One region of the Halomonas sp. KHS3 genome, then DNA from elsewhere that is predicted to be linked to it. Evidence: riboswitches for the same ligand, from Rfam matches in the RefSeq annotation. Region 1 holds a riboswitch; the other holds the start of a gene.
What was found. A riboswitch is a leader RNA that binds a small molecule or an ion and turns the genes downstream of it on or off. The one in region 1 is predicted to bind thiamine pyrophosphate.

Region 1 (8,050 bases):
CTCGGCGCCCAGTAACACGGCCAGCCGTTCAGCCAGTTCCGGCTCACCCGGGGCAGGATACTGGCACTCGAAAAGCGCCTGTGGGAAGCCGCCAAAGTCGTGAATGGTTTCTGGTTTGGCGCTGATGCTGACCTTGAGCGCCAGGCTCTCCCAGTGCGCTGAGACTACCACCACCGCCTTGGGCGAAAGCTGCCTGCCCAGTTCGCGTAGAAAGGCATGAGCCGGGGTTTTATTGAGGGCCAGCATGGGCGAGCCATGGGAAATAAACAGACTAGGTAACATGAGTGAGTCTCCTCAGCAGCATGGCCAACGCTGGCGGTAAGCAAGCGCTGGCAATAGGGTTAGGCGATAGTTTTAGGCGATAGTTTTAGGTGTTAGGCGAATCGGTTGCTTAACACCCAGCGGCCGCTGCCCAGGCCCGCTTGCACGATTAACGCCAGCGTCCAGAACACCGGGAATTCCCAACCGCCGCCGGCATTTGAGAACATCCAGCCGTTGCCAAGATGCACCCAAGCAGCGCCGAGCAGTACCGGCACCAGTGCCAGGCTCACCCAGCGGGTGTAAACACCCAGAATCAGGGCGGCTCCACCGCCCACTTCCGCGGCAATGGTCAAGTAGGCCAGAAACCCTGGTAAACCCAGTGATTCAAAATAGCCGACGGTGCCCGGTAGGGTAAATACAAACACCTTGAGCAAACCGTGAGCAAGGGCCATCACACCCAGTGCGACGCGCAGTAGCGAGATGGCCTGGGGTTGTAAAGAGTGCTGTACAGAGGGCTGTAGAGAGGGGGCAGAGTGAGTATGCGTTGTCATCGTAGTAGCTTCCATCGAGTGGTTGATGACGCTACTTTACAGCCGGATCAGATCGAGATAATCAGCGAATTTTGCACATCACTGTTGCGTTATTGGCGATAATCCAATGTTTTGCTCCCAAATCGGCGGATCACCCCATGCCTCGGTGAGCAGGTCGATGAAGCGCTCCACCTTGGCGGGCAGGTAGCGCCGGGCGGGGTAGAGCGCGTGAACATCGAGCCGTACCGCTGGCTCATTAGTTAAGATGGGCACTAAATGCCCGCTGGCGATACTCTCTGTGACCAGAAAGCTGGGCTGCTGAGCGATGCCCAGGCCAGCTTCCGCGGCGTGGGTGAGTACATCGCCGTTATTGCTTTCCAGTGGGCCATTGACCGTCAATGACTGCGTGGCAATCTTCCAGTCAGCGCTCTGTTGGCCGCTGCGGTAGCGTAGGCAGTGGTGCTTGGCAAGGGCTTGAACGCTGTCGGGTTCACCGTGGTTGGCAAGATATTCAGGCGAGGCGCAAAACAGTAGGCGGCACCGCGTCAGTCGGCGCGCCACCAGGCTGGAGTCGGGCAGGCTGCCGATACGGATCGCTACGTCGTAACCCTCTTCCAGCAGGTCGACACGGCGGTCGTTCAAATCCAGGCGCACTTCCAGCGCCGGGTGAGTGTGCATAAATTGCGCGACGAGTGGCGCTAGGTAGCGGGTGCCAAAACTCATCGGCCCATTAACGCGCAGCCGCCCACGCACATCGCTGGTACCTTGGCCCACCTCGGCGGCGGCCTCATCGAGCGCTTGCAGTACCCCTTGGGCGCGTATCAGGTAGCGCTCCCCGGCCTCAGTGAGATGTAGCCGTCGTGTGGTGCGCTGTATCAGTCGCGCGCCCAATGTCTCTTCCAGTGCCATGACCTGGCGGGATACGCGAGTGCGGGAAATATCCAGCGCTTCAGCAGCACGGGTATAGCTACCCAACTCGGCTACCCGCACAAAAGCGACGATATGCTCTAACTGATTCATGACGCCGAATCGGCTTGGAAAATCTGAAAAGCGCGCGCTGCCTGGTAAGGGTCGGGCTGGCCACAAATGGCTGATATCACCGCTAAACCGTTCGCTCCCGCGCGCTGTACGCTAATCGCATGATCCGCTTTCAGCCCACCAATGGCCACGCTGGGCAGTGGGCACGCCTTGACCAGCGCCGCTAAACCGCCAAAGCCGATGGGCTGGGCGTGATCTTGTTTGCTCTCGGTGGCAAACACGGGGCCAATCCCGACATAATCGAGTAGCTCAAACGGAGAGACTTGCAGCTGGGCGATAGTATTGATCGACAGGCCGATAATCGCTTGATCACCTAGCACCCGGCGCGCTTGCTGAACGGCAGCGTCGCTCTGACCGACATGCAGGCCATCTGCCTGGCTTTCTAGTGCCACCTGCAAACGGTCGTTAATGATCAGCGGGACACCGGTGCCCGCCAGAAGCGCTTTTAACCGTTTGGCTTGGGCAATCATCTGTTCGTCGCTGGCATGCTTGTCACGCAACTGCACGATGGTGACGCCGCCTTTTACCGCTGCCTCAACCGTTTGTTCCAAACCATGCTCTCGGCAGAGCGTGGCATCGGTGACCAAGTAGAGCGATAGATCAAGCGGCATGGATTGCCTCCAGTTGGGCATAAGTAGTGAGGTCGTCAGGGGTGAGTTGATACAGCGCATCCAGTAGTGCCACTTGAAAACTACTAGGCCCGTTGGCGTGGCTTCCCGCACGCTCCCCTGTGACCGCAAAGCAGGCCAGCGCGGCTGCCGTTGCACCCAGTGGGGCGTCGCGGTTGGCAGCCACAAATCCCGCCACTAGCGCGCTCAGCCCACAGCCAAGCGTTGTTACGCGGGGCATCAAAGGATGGCCACCGTTAATGCGGTAGTGCTGTGTGCCGTCCGTCACCCAGTCGCTTTCACCGGTCATCGCGACAATACAGCCGTGTTTTTGCGCTAATGCTATTGCAGCGTCCACGGCTTGGTCGGTGGCGGCTGTGGCGTCCACGCCGCGGCCTTGGCTAGCTAAACCGTTAAGGGCAAGAATTTCAGACGCATTGCCACGGATCACGCTGGGTTTAGCGGCCAGCAGCTTCGCGCACAGCGTTTGGCGATAGCGCGTGGCGCCAACGGCGACGGGATCTAATACCCAGGGAATGGCATGCTGATCGGCAGTCGCTGTGGCGGTGAGCATAGCGTCAGCCCAGTGGGCAGAGATCGTACCGATATTAATCGACAGCCCCGCGGAGATAGCCGTGAATTCAGCCACTTCTTCAGGCGCATGCAGCATGGCGGGCGACGCGCCGGTGGCTAACAGCAGGTTGGCAGTGCTGTTCATGGCCACATAGTTGGTCATGCAGTGAACCAGCGGTGTCAATGAGCGCAGCGTCTCAAGGTAATCGCCAAGCGGGCGTAGGGTCATAGCATCCTCCCGGCAGGGAGGTGGTAAGCGTTACCACGACTCCCTACGCCGGTGTTATCCGGTTCAGGTTCAAAGGGTGCTTCTCAGCCCAACCGTAACGGAGGGCGCCCCTGTCGAGGGATTACTATCCTTGCCTGAAGTAGCCCTGTAAAGCCCCGGATGCGGACGATAGCAATCTAACGAAACGAAATACGCGTACCGTAGGTAAGCATTTCATCAGGTGTCATCGCTTTACCCTCGACCCCAATCATCTCGTCACCACACTGGTCGGCGAAGGTTAGCACGCCGTGGGTCAAGCCCAGTTGGCCCAGGGTATCGCGGATTTCGCCCGTGCCCAGAAAAGTACTGACGTGGCCCTTGTTATCGCTCAGCTCAGACACGCCGTTAGCATGGTGAAAACGCACTTTGTAGATTCCATCCATCGACTCGACTTCAACAATCGGCGAAAAACCGTTGTGAAGCGCATTGGAAAGCTGTTTTAGCGTCAGGTGGTCACCCAGCGTCATATCGATCGCACTCATGGAAAACTCCTGTGGACGCCTCAAAGGTGGGGCATCACTCATGTTGCGGGAACTGCTTTTTGTAAAGCTTATGAAGAATAAGTGTAGGGTTTTTGTTTAGTATTGCCAGTGCGCTTATCGGCACCTCGATACGACACTGCCTACGTGCTTGTAAGGGCTGTTATTATGGCCATAAAGCCCCCATGGTAAGCGGTACGTGAAGCTCAATGGATTCAATGATCAACATCAGCGATAGGAGAGCAAAATGAGTTTTCAAGGCGAGCAGCATCCCGGCGTCGTGGCTACGCCGCCCCAAACTCAAGGGTTTCGTTTAAACCACACCATGCTGCGGGTGAAAGACCCTGAGCAGGCATTGGCGTTCTACTCAAAAGTGTTTGGTATGCAGGTGATGCGGCGGCTGGATTTCGAAGAGATGCAGTTCTCGCTCTACTTCCTGGCCAACCTGGAACCCAGCGACAGCGTTCCGGACGATGCGCAAGCGCGTACCGCCTGGACGTTTAGCCAGAAAGGGCTGCTGGAGCTGACCCACAACTGGGGGACTGAAGACCAGGAAGATTTCGCCTATCACGATGGCAATGCCGAACCCCAGGGCTTTGGGCATATCTGCTTCAACGTACCGGATTTGGCAGCGGCCCAGGCGTGGTTCGACGAGCATGACGTCACCTTCGTCAAACGCTCCGATCAGGGCAAGATGAAAGATGTTATCTTCGTTAAAGACCCGGACGGCTACTGGATCGAAGTGATTCAGGCAGACCTGATGGTGGGGAAGAGCGACTCTTGAGGCACGCCAATGGCTGAACTACTGTTCCGGCTGCGCCATGTGACCGACGAAGAGGCCATGGAGGTGCGTGACCTGCTCGCTGCCCATGGCTTTGATACCTATGAAACCCAGGCGGGCTTTTTCCGCCTGGGCGTTGACGCGATTTGGCTGCGCAATCCACATCAGCACGACGCTGCCATCGCGGCGTTAGAGGCCTACCAGGCGGAGCGCCTTGAGCGCGCCCAACGCGAGCACCAGGCGGCGGTTGAGCGGGGTGACGCGGAGACGCTGTGGCGTCGTTTGGCCGCTCACCCGGTGCAGGTCGTGTTAGTACTGCTAGCAGTGGGGCTTATTGCCGCCCTTACGCTGCTGCCGTTCCTGGGTATGTCGCGAAGCTAAGCGGCTGGCAGATGGCCGCGTTTGAGGTACATCATGACGCCATCATCACCGGCGGTAAGTGCCGGAGCAGAACCGCTGGGGTAGCGGCACCAGGTGCCTGCCGTGTAACTCTGTTCGCTATCGCTCAGTGTGCCTTCCAGAATCAAAAACTCCAGCCCGCCCAGCAGCGTGGGGTAGGTAATGGAGGTGCCCGCCGACCAGCGCTCCAGGCTGGTGCGCTCCTGCTTGTAGGTGTGCAGCATTTTATAGGCAATGCGCGGGCGTCGATCAGGCTGCCAGGGCAGCCGATGCGCTGGCACTGCCAACTGTAGCGTGTCGTTGGGGTCAAACTGGTGCAGTTTGACAAATATCAGCGCGCCTTCCTCGCCAATTTGCGGGGTATGGCCGGTGCCAATGGGGTTTCTTAAGTAGCTGCCCGCCGCGTAGCGCCCATGCTCATCGGCGAACACGCCTTCCAATACCAGAATCTCTTCGCCGCCGCCGTGGGTATGCCGCTCAAACTTTGTATTGGGGGCGTAGCGCACAAGGCTGGTAGCGCGAGCAACTTCATCACCAATCCGGTCAAACATCATGCGCTCTACCCCCGCGCTGGGGGAATCGACCCACTGATACTCTTCCGGGGTAACACAGGCAAAGTGGCTAAAATCGGCGTTTAGACGCATGGGAAAGGGCTCTTCGCAGTGAAGGTAAGTGACGGGGGAGGGTGCTAGTCTCCTTATCGACAGCAAAAAATGCAACTTTCGGTTGTTTGATCTTCGTTATATCGCCATAAAAAACACCCCAACCATTGGACGAATATCCAACGATTGGGGTGCAGTTCACGAAGGCGGCATCAGGTTGTCTGGCTGCTTGCTTAGGGCGCTTCAGTCAGCTTGGTAAGAATATGGTGTGCAGCTTCGATGCGCGCCTGATTGGGGTAGTTGCGGTTAGCCAGCAGCACAATGCCGATTTGCTCGCTGGGTACAAAAGCCACGTAGCCGCCAAAGCCGTTGGTAGCGCCGGTTTTGTTATAGAGCGCTTCCTGCCTGGGGGCTAGCGGTGGGGTTAAGCGGTTGGCGGGGTTGGGCTGCAAAATCATCTCAAGCGAGTTGCCTACCAGCAACTGATCGAGCGCCACCGGGTAGGCATAGCTTTCCCACCCCAGTCCTTGGGTCATATTGCCGACCTCAAAGTACCCCGTGCGCGTAGCGGCCAAGGCTTGGCTTAGTGGTTCATTAAGCTCAGCACCACTCATATTGGCTTCCACCAGCGTTAGTACGTCTGCAGCAGTCGATTTCAATCCGTAGGCCTGGGCATCCAGCATGCCTGGGTTCACCCGAATGGGTTCATCCTCTTTAGAGTAACCGTAGGCATAGTTCGCCTGCTGCGCTTCAGGCACCTGAAAGTAGCTATGCTCAAGCCCTAACGGGGTAAACAGCGCTTCCTCCATCGCCATCTCGAAGGGCTGACCAAGGCTTTGTGCGGCGAGATAACCGAACAGGCCCAAGCTCGGGTTGGAGTAGAGCCGATGGCTGCCAGGGGCGGATTCAGGCTGCCACTGGCGGTAGTAGTCGATCATCGTCTCTTCGCTTTGAACCGACTCAGGGAACTGCAGCGGCAGCTCGCCCGCCGTGTAGGTTCCCAGTTCCAGCAGCGTGATCTCATCGAAGGCGCTGCCTTCAAGTTCAGGCAGGTAGCGGCTGGCCGGGTCGGAAAGCGAGAGGGCGCCACTAGTCTGGGCATAGCCAGCGAGTGCAGCCGTGAAAATCTTGCTGACAGAGCCGAGTTCGAACAGCGTCTCATCGGTGACTGGAATCCCCGCTTCTTGATTGGCGAGGCCATAATTAAAGTAGTGCTGTTGGCCGTTGAGGCTAAGCGCGACCGCCATGCCGGGGATACGGTGTTCGGCCATCAAAGGCGCGATAGTATCGTTCACCAGGGCCTCAATGTCGGCGCTTTCAGGCGTGCCGGAGGCCCAAGCAGAGCCGTTGAGTAGAAGCGAACCTGTCATGATAAGGCCGCAGTTTGCTGCTAACATCTTACGCATACCAAAATCCTGTTGTGAATAATGCCGAGAGAGGGCGGAGAGTTATTTCCAGTCGCAAAGCCCGTGACAGTGGTTAACTTACGGCGCGCTGCGGCAATTCACAAACAGCGATATTTTGCATAAGCCATTAGAAAAATTTGGGGGTCAAGGTGGTGCGTCCCTACCTGCCGTTGAAGGCGCTGCGCGCGTTTGAGGCGTCGGCCAGGCATTTAAGCTTTACCCGCGCGGCAGAAGAGCTTCATGTGACCCAAGCGGCGGTAAGCCATCAGGTTAAGCTGCTCGAAACGCTGTTGAAGGTGCCGCTGTTCAAGCGTTTGCCCAGGGGGCTAATGCTTACTCAGGAGGGCGAACTGCTGCTGCCGGTATTGAAGAGTTCATTCGACCAGATAGCCCACACGCTGGAGCGGGTGGGCGAGAGCAGCTATCGGGAGGTATTAAACGTCGGCGTGGTGGGGACTTTTGCCGTCGGCTGGTTGCTGCCGAGGCTGGGAGATTTTCAGCGCCAGTACCCTTACGTCGATTTACGGCTCTCCACCCATAACAACCGAGCGGATATTGCCGGCGAAGGGCTGGATTTTGCGATCCGCTTTGGCACGGGGGCCTGGCACGGTACCGCGGCACAGCCGCTACTACCGGCGTCACTCTCGGTAATGTGCATACCTGATATCGCCGCGCGGCTGAACACCCCAGCCGATGTGCTGGGGGAAACCTGGCTGCGCTCTTATCGCGCCGATGAGTGGACAGAGTGGCTATTGGCGGCAGGGCTACCACGCAGCTTTCCGATGACCAACAGCATTGTGTTTGACTCTTCCATCGCCATGGTGGAAGCAGCCCTACAAGGGGCAGGCGTGGCGCTGGCGCCACCGCTGATGTTTCCCCGCCAACTAAACAGCGGCGCACTGGTACAGCCTTTCGACACCGCTGTCAGTCTGGGCGGTTACTGGCTGACTCGCCTGCAGACACGCCCCGAAACCCACGCCATGGCGTCCTTCCGGGAGTGGCTGCTCACGGCCATTAATGCCTGAGCAGCACTATTGACGTTAACTGCTTAGTGGCTGTGACCATGATCATCGTGGTCGTTATGACCCGGCTGGGCCAACGCGTC
Region 2 (8,050 bases), on a different contig from region 1:
AGCCGATGAAGGCTTCTTCCAGGGTCGCCGCACCGCGTTTCGCTACCAGTGCTGAGGGGGTATCGCTGTCGAGCACCTTCCCTGCGTGCATCATCGACATGCGGTCGCAACGCTCGGCTTCGTTCATGAAGTGGGTGGAGATGAAGATCGTCACGCGGTCGCGGCGCGACAACTCAATCAGCAGGCGCCAGAAGGCGTCGCGGGCGATGGGGTCCACGCCGGAAGTGGGTTCGTCAAGAATCAGTAGCTCGGGTTTATGGACCATTGCCACCGCCAGGGAGAGACGCTGACGGATGCCCAGTGGCAGGCTCTCCGGCAGGGCGTCGAGCGCCTGCTCGAGACTGAACCGTTCGACCATCTCGGCGACCTTTGCCGATATGTCATGTTCTGCGATCTGGAACAGGCGCGCATGCAGCACCAGGTTCTGACGTACGGTCAGTTCGCCGTACAACGAGAATGCCTGGGACATGTAGCCAACCCGGCGACGCGTGTTAATGTCGCGGGGATCCACTTCCTGGCCAAACAGCCAGGCTTGGCCCTCGCTGGCGGGTAGCAGCCCCGTGAGCATCTTCATGGTGGTCGACTTACCGCAGCCGTTGGAGCCGAGAAAGCCAAAGATCTCGCCACGCCGGATGCGGAAGCTCACATGGTCGACGGCGATGAAGTCGCCAAAACGCATGGTGAGGTCCTTGGCCTCGATGGCGACTTCATTGTCATCCTGCGCCAGCGGCGGGATGTGCACCGGCGCATAGCCGCGCTTTTTTTCTTCCGGCAACAGCTCGATGAACGCCATTTCCAGGGAGTCGCTGTGGGTGCGTGCAAGTAGTTCCTGCGGGGAGCCGGTGGCAAGTATTTTGCCGGCGTCCATAGCCACCAACCAGTCGAAACGCTGGGCTTCGTCCATGTACGCGGTGGCGACCAACACACTCATCTGCGGGCGGTCAACACGAATGCTTGCAATTAACTCCCAGAATTGGGCGCGGGCCAGCGGGTCCACGCCGGTCGTGGGCTCGTCGAGAATCAGCAGGTCGGGGTCGTGAATCAGCGCGCAGCAGAGTCCGAGCTTCTGCTTCATGCCGCCAGAGAGTTTGCCAGCGGGTCGCTCGAGGAAGGTATATAGCCCGGTGCTGCGGGTCAGGTCGTCGATACGCCGCCGGCGTTCACCGGCTCCGTGGCCGAATAGTCGGGCGAAGAACTGCAGGTTCTCCTCCACCGAGAGCGTAGGGTAGAGGTTCTTACCTAGCCCTTGTGGCATATAGGCGATGCGCGGGCCAACTGAGTTACGGTGGCGCTTGTCGCTCATGTCGCCGCCCAGCACCTTGATCACACCCTGTTGCACGGCACGAGCGCCAGCGAGCAGCGACAGCAGGCTGGATTTGCCGACGCCATCCGGGCCAATCAGCCCGACCATACAGCCGGACGGCAGTGCCAGATCCAGCGCGTCCAGGGCTATGGTGCGGCCGTAGCGTAAGGTGAGCGCGCTGACTTGGGCTACGGGTTGCGTCTTCTCGCTCATGGGGTGACGTTGACCTCTAGGTGGTCGGGCCAGGTGGCGTCATCCTCGAGCTTCAGGTAGGCCATGCCGGGCAGGCCTGTTTTGACCTGCTCGATATGCTCAAGCAGCAGCTTTGGATCGATCTGGGCGCGCACGCGGAACATCAGTTTCTCGCGTTCGCTCTCGGTTTCCACGCTCTTGGGGGTGAACTGGGCGACGCTGGCCACGAAACTCACCCGTGCCGGGATCACGAAGTCAGGGGCAGCATCCAGCACCAGGCGTACCTCGTCACCAATGCCCACCCGACCAGCATCTCGAGTGGGCATAAAAAAGGTCATGTAGACCTTGGTGAGGTCGATCAGGTTGAGTACCTTGCCACCGGCACTGAGCACCTCGCCCGGTTCGGCCACCCGGAGCTGTACACGGGCCAAGCGGTCGGCTTTGAGCTCGCTGTCGTCCAGGTCGGCCTCAATGCGCTGGATCGCGGCAAGGGTGGCTTCTATCTCTGACTCGGCCTCAATGACCTGGGATTCGGAAGCGCGGATGGCGGCCTGAGCGGAGAGTACTTGGGCATTGGCTGAGGCCAGGGCGGCCTGCTGGCTCTGGTAGTCGGCCAAGCTATCGTCGAACTGCTGGCGAGAGATGGCGTTGCGCTCCACTAGGCTGGCTGAACGCTCGTAGCGCTTGCGAGAGGCGTTTAGTTCTGCCTGGCGCTGGTTGACGATGGCTCTGGCGGTTTCCAGCTCGCTCTGGCGCATGGCTACCATGGCTCGAGCTGTCTCCAGGGCGTTTTCGGCCCGGCGGGACTGTGCGCTGGCCTGAGCCAGCTCAGCCTCCAGGGTGGCGGTATCCATACGGGCGACCACTTGGCCTGGATCGACGAACTCACCTTCCTCGACCAGTACTTCCTCGAGGCGGCCAGCGACCCGGGTGGCGATGTCGATCTCGGTGGCTTCGATGCGCCCATTGCCTTGGGTGATGCCCTCGCCTAGGCCCTCCGGCTGCAGTTCCCACCAGGTCAACCAGGCCGCGATGCCTATAACAACTATGGCTGCCAGGCCCTTGAACCACTGTCTTTTACTGCTGAACTTCATAATGTTGCATCCTCGGTTGGCGGATGGCCAGACGATTGATGAGCAGCTCAGAGGATGGGCCAGGGCCAAAGGGCTTAAGCTCGTCGCTCTGTGCCAGCGGTGGCGCATCACAGAACGTAATAAACGGATTCTATTATCCTATTATTATTAATTGTGATTTTGATTTAGGTCAATTAAATACCGACTAGTCGGTATTTAATTGATAGTATTTGCTATGAGCTGGGTAGCTATACCAAGGTTTTTTTCGTCACTCTCAAATGTTAAATGAGCTACGTTGCGCAAAACTACTGTTAAGCCATACTTTTGGGGCAGCGCTAGAAAACAAAGGAGCACACAAGCGATGGGAGGTTGCGGCCATTTTTTAGCGCTCCCCAGGGAAAAGCCGCAGCAAGCAGTAAATTATCGTGCGTTGGTAGATTTAAACTTCCTGATACAGCTCACTGCCTTTGTTGCGGAACTTCTCTGCCTGCTCTTCCATGCCTTTCATCACCGCTTCTTGATCGCCGTTTAGGCCATGTTCGTTGGCGTAATCACGCACCTCCTGGCTGATCTTCATGGAGCAGAACTTTGGTCCGCACATGGAGCAGAAGTGCGCCACCTTGGCGGAGTCTTTGGGCAGGGTTTCGTCGTGGTACTCTCGGGCAGTATCCGGGTCTAGCCCCAGGTTGAACTGGTCTTCCCAGCGGAACTCGAAGCGTGCCTTAGAGAGTGCATTATCCCGCCGCTGCGCTGCCGGGTGGCCCTTGGCGAGATCCGCCGCGTGGGCAGCAATCTTGTAGGTAATGATGCCGGTTTTGACGTCGTCTTTATTGGGCAGGCCCAGGTGCTCTTTGGGGGTGACGTAGCAGAGCATGGCGCAGCCAAACCAGCCGATCATCGCCGCCCCAATGCCCGAGGTAATGTGGTCGTAGCCGGGGGCTATATCGGTTACCAGCGGGCCTAAGGTATAGAAGGGCGCTTCGTCGCAGTATTCCAACTGCTTATCCATGTTCTCTTTCACCAGGTGCATGGGCACGTGGCCGGGGCCTTCGATCATCACCTGCACATCGTGCTTCCAGGCAATATGGGTCAGCTCGCCCAAGGTTTTTAGCTCCGCCATCTGTGCTTCGTCATTGGCATCGGCCACTGAGCCAGGACGCAGGCCATCACCGAGGGAGAACGCCACATCGTACTGCTTGCAGATCTCGCAGATCTCCTCGAAGTGGGTGTACAAGAAGCTCTCCTGGTGATGGTACAAACACCATTTGGCCATGATCGAGCCGCCGCGGCTGACAATGCCGGTGACCCGCTTGGCGGTGAGCGGCACATAGCGCAGCAGTACGCCCGCGTGAATGGTGAAGTAGTCCACGCCCTGTTCGGCCTGCTCGATCAGCGTATCACGGAAGACTTCCCAGGTGAGGTCTTCGGCCACGCCTTTGACCTTTTCCAGCGCCTGATAGATAGGCACTGTGCCAATCGGCACCGGCGAGTTGCGCAAAATCCACTCGCGGGTTTCGTGGATGTTCTGCCCAGTGGAGAGATCCATAATGGTGTCCGCGCCCCAGCGGATACCCCAGGTCATCTTATCCACCTCTTCCTCGATGGAAGAAGTTACCGCCGAGTTACCCAGATTACCGTTAATCTTGACCAGGAAGTTACGGCCAATAATCATCGGCTCGCTTTCGGGGTGGTTGATGTTGTTAGGAATAATTGCCCGCCCTCGGGCGACTTCATCGCGCACAAACTCTGGCGTGATCTCCTCCGGCAAGCTGGCGCCAAAGCTCTGACCTTTGTGCTGGTGGCCCAGAATCCGCTCTACTTCAGCGGTACCTAACGTTTGGCGACGCTGGTTTTCCCGCAGGGCGATGAACTCCATTTCCGGCGTAATAATGCCCTGGCGGGCGTAGTGCAGCTGGGTCACGTTTCCAGGCCGCCCGTCTTTTGTAGAGAGGGCACGCCGCGGGGTGCGGGTTAGATCAAAGCGCAGCTGGGCAAGCGTCGGGTCGTTGGCGCGGCGGTTGCCGTAATCAGACGTGGGGCCTGATAGAAATTCGGTATCGTCACGCTCTTCAATCCAGGCTCGGCGTAGTTCCGGCAGACCGCGGCGCAGGTCATTGTTAGCATCCGGATCGCTATAGGGGCCTGAAGTGTCGTACACCAGCAGTGGCGGGTTCTCTTCATCAATGCCGGTGGTTTTGGTCGGCGACAGTGAAATTTCCCGGAACGGCACACGGATATCCGGGCGCGAACCTTCGATATATACCTTACGTGAGCCGGGCAGCGGCGCAATGGCGGCGGCATCGACCTGGGCGGTTTCGGCTAAAAAGTGGCTGGTTTTGCTTGTTACGGTCTTAGTCATTACTGTCGTTTCCTTGTGTTGTTTTGCTGAATTAGTGGGTGAGGTCTTGGTCTATCAGCTCTAGGCCCATCTGCCAGAAGTCGATTTCCAGGCGGGTGGCGTCGCGGAAGATCTTGCTCAGTTCGGCAAAGCGGGCGGGGGTAATGTCGGCAAGGCGGATATTCAGCCATTCAAGCTCCGCCTGCATGGCGGCCTGAAACTCCTCGCCTTCGTACATGGCTATCCAGGCGTCGTAAGGGTTTTGCGCGCCGCGCAGGGTGGAAGGCTGGGCGTTTAGCCAGTTGGCGATTTCGCCGTAGCCCACCAGGCAGGGGGCCAACGCCACGTGCAAATCCAGCAGGTCGCCGCGGTTGCCGGTATCTAACACATAGCGGGTGTAGGCAAGCGTCGCTCTGGCTTCGGGAAGCTCCTCCAGTTCTTGCTCGGAAATCCCCCACTCCTGACAAAAGCCCACGTGCAGGCCCAGCTCCACATCCACAATGGCTTTCAAGCCTTCATGGGCTTGGCGAAGATCGGCGAGGGTGGGGCTTTTGTAGGCAGCCAGCGCATAGGCGCGGGCGAAGTGAATCAAAAACAGGTAGTCCTGCTTTAAATAGTGGCGAAACGACGCCCCGGGCAGCGTGGCGGTGCCTAGCTGGCGCACAAAATCGTGCTCAATATAGGCGCGCCAATCTTTCTGGCAAGCGGTAGTGAGATCAGTAAAGCGGTAGCCCATGATGCCTCCGGTGGTAATGATCCGGAGGGGGGGGCGAAAAAGATCGAGGGAGTGGCGCAGAAGGGCAGCGTGCGATCGTGAGAGAGCAGCCGTGGCCATCGCTTGATCCCTACGCCGGTACCCTCGCTGCGAACTTGTGTAAGTAGCAGCGCATTAGCCGGATCAGGTTCTGCGGGATCAGCGCTCGGCAGCATTAATTGCTACGCCCTGCGCCATCTCAGCCGGATTTCACCGGCACCCCGTCAAGCTGTTCGTTGGTGGAGTGTAGGAGGCGGGTGAGGGAGATGCAAGGGTGTATGACATGGAAAGTTATCGGGAAACAATTTATTAGCATCATTACAGCGATGAGAGTTTAGGTGCTGTAATGGCGTTTCATGGCATCGGTACGTGAATTATTATACAGTTGAGTAACAAGTGGCTGTTTTACAGCCACTGCTATTTCGAATGTGAACCGTAGGAAGTTGCATGACCAACACGAACTCGATTTTAGGCGTCTATCTCAGTGATTCGCTCGACCTTGATGCCATTTATGGTAACGCCTTGCGCGATGAAGCGAGTGATGTCGTCCTGCGCCATCCCCATGAGATCGATAACCCCGAAGATGTGCGTTTTGCGATCTGCTGGTTGCCCAATGACGAGGCTTTCGAGAGCTATCCTAATCTTGAGCTGGCGATGTCTATCGGTGCCGGTGTTGATGCCCTGCTGGCGCATCCTGGCCTGAGCGATGAAGTACATATCGCCCGGGTGCGGGATCCACATCAGGCCGACTTGATGGCGGGTTTTGCCGCGCATGAGGTGCTCCATCGTGAGCGTGAGTTCACCACCCTGGAGCAAAATGCTGCCAAGGCGCATTGGGCGCCATTGACGATGCGCGCGCCAGCATCAAGAAAGGTGGCGGTGCTGGGACACGGCACCATGGGGCGCGCCGTGGTGAAAGCGGTGGCCGCGCTTGGCTTTTCTGTACACGTAGCCTGCCGCAGCGAGCCACAAGCCCCGGTTGAAGGCGTGACCTATCTGACAGGTGACGGGGCTGTCATGGCGGCAGCGGATGGCGCCGATTATCTGATCAATGTGCTGCCACTGACGGCTACCACTGAAAACGTGCTTAACAAGGCGCTGTTCGCGAAGCTCGCCAAAGACGCTTGGTTGGTGCAGATCGGTCGGGGTGAGCACTTGGTCGAGGACGATCTTCTCCTAGCGCTCGAACACGGCCATTTGGGTGGGGCGAGCCTGGATGTGTTCCGTGCAGAGCCGCTGCCTGCGGATCATCCCTTCTGGCAGCATGAGTGCCTACGCATCACGCCACACATTGCTAGTGATTCGTTGCCAGAGGTGGTCGCAGGGCAGGTTGTCGACACCGCCCGCGCCCTTCGCGATGGGCAGCCGCTTGCCATGGGCGTTGATCGGGCGCGCGGTTACTGACGTAAACGCTAACCACGTTGCATGACAATCACTTTGCTGCAAAGGAACACCTGATGAGTCTCGATAAGTCTCAACGCACCACGACGAGCAACGCCGAACAAGAAACCCGCATCGCGCTGGCAGCCTGCTATCGTCTGGCCGCCCACTATCGCATGACGGATCTGATCTACACCCATATTACCGCGCGGGTGCCTGGTGAGAAGGGACGTTTCCTGATCAACCCTTACGGTTGGCGTTGGGAGGAGATTACGGCTTCTTCGCTGGTGAAGATTGACGTTGATGGCCATAAGATTGATAACAGCCCAGAACAAGTGAATCCGGCTGGTTTCACCATCCATTCCGCGATTCATACTGCTAGCCACCATGCGGCCTGGGTGATGCATACTCACACGCGCGCTGGCGTGGCGGTGTCGTCGCTGGAGTCGGGCCTTGAAACACGGCTTAACCAGATTGCGCTGCAGTTTCACGAACGGGTGTCTTACCACGATTATGAAGGCATTGCCCTGAACCTGGCTGAGCGTGAGCGAATAGTGGCAAGCCTTGGCGACAACCCCGCATTGGTGTTGCGTAACCATGGCCTGCTGACGACCGGTGCGTCGGCTGCAGAGATGTTCAACAATATGTTTTATCTTGAGCGTGCCTGTGAGCTACAGGTGGCGGCGCAGTCTACTGGCCAGCCCTTACGGCTGGTGCCAGAAGAGGTGGCGCGCCACGTGGCGCGCCAATACGACCAGACTATTCATGAAGACGGCGATCTTGAACTCGAATGGGCCGCGCACCTGCGCACGCTTGAGGCGCTGGATCCAAGCTATAAAGACTAAATCGGCGCGGTTGCCAGCACGGCAAGCAAGCCAGTATCAGAACTATACGAATATCAATACAAGCAAAAAGGGGCTGCTGGACGGCCCCTTTTCGGTTATACCACGTCCTGAATTAGCGTTGACAAACGTGATGCTCGCACAGGCCAGTGACCGTTAGTGTGGTAC

Region 2: another riboswitch for thiamine pyrophosphate. It lies ahead of tenA (thiaminase II); the one in region 1 lies ahead of thiM (hydroxyethylthiazole kinase).

Annotation. Positions count from the first base shown of each region.
Region 1 covers NZ_JWHY01000008.1:65,817-73,866, forward strand. The annotation lists gene RO22_RS17390 (DODA-type extradiol aromatic ring-opening family dioxygenase) at 1-282, opposite strand, end outside; gene RO22_RS17395 (DoxX family protein) at 375-812, opposite strand; gene RO22_RS17400 (LysR family transcriptional regulator) at 891-1,811, opposite strand; gene thiE (thiamine phosphate synthase) at 1,808-2,440, opposite strand; gene thiM (hydroxyethylthiazole kinase) at 2,430-3,239, opposite strand; TPP riboswitch at 3,263-3,361, opposite strand; gene RO22_RS17415 (hypothetical protein) at 3,416-3,760, opposite strand; gene gloA (lactoylglutathione lyase) at 4,005-4,541, shown strand; gene RO22_RS17425 (DUF6164 family protein) at 4,551-4,919, shown strand; gene RO22_RS17430 (cupin domain-containing protein) at 4,916-5,581, opposite strand; gene ampC (class C beta-lactamase) at 5,773-6,945, opposite strand; gene RO22_RS17440 (LysR family transcriptional regulator) at 7,095-7,970, shown strand; gene RO22_RS17445 (metal ABC transporter solute-binding protein, Zn/Mn family) at 7,994-8,050, opposite strand, start outside.
Region 2 covers NZ_JWHY01000002.1:731,502-739,551, forward strand. The annotation lists gene rbbA (ribosome-associated ATPase/putative transporter RbbA) at 1-1,516, opposite strand, end outside; gene RO22_RS05470 (HlyD family secretion protein) at 1,513-2,589, opposite strand; gene thiC (phosphomethylpyrimidine synthase ThiC) at 3,008-4,927, opposite strand; gene tenA (thiaminase II) at 4,959-5,642, opposite strand; TPP riboswitch at 5,732-5,894, opposite strand; gene RO22_RS05485 (NAD(P)-dependent oxidoreductase) at 6,108-7,064, shown strand; gene RO22_RS05490 (class II aldolase/adducin family protein) at 7,118-7,885, shown strand; gene RO22_RS05495 (ABC transporter permease) at 8,039-8,050, opposite strand, start outside.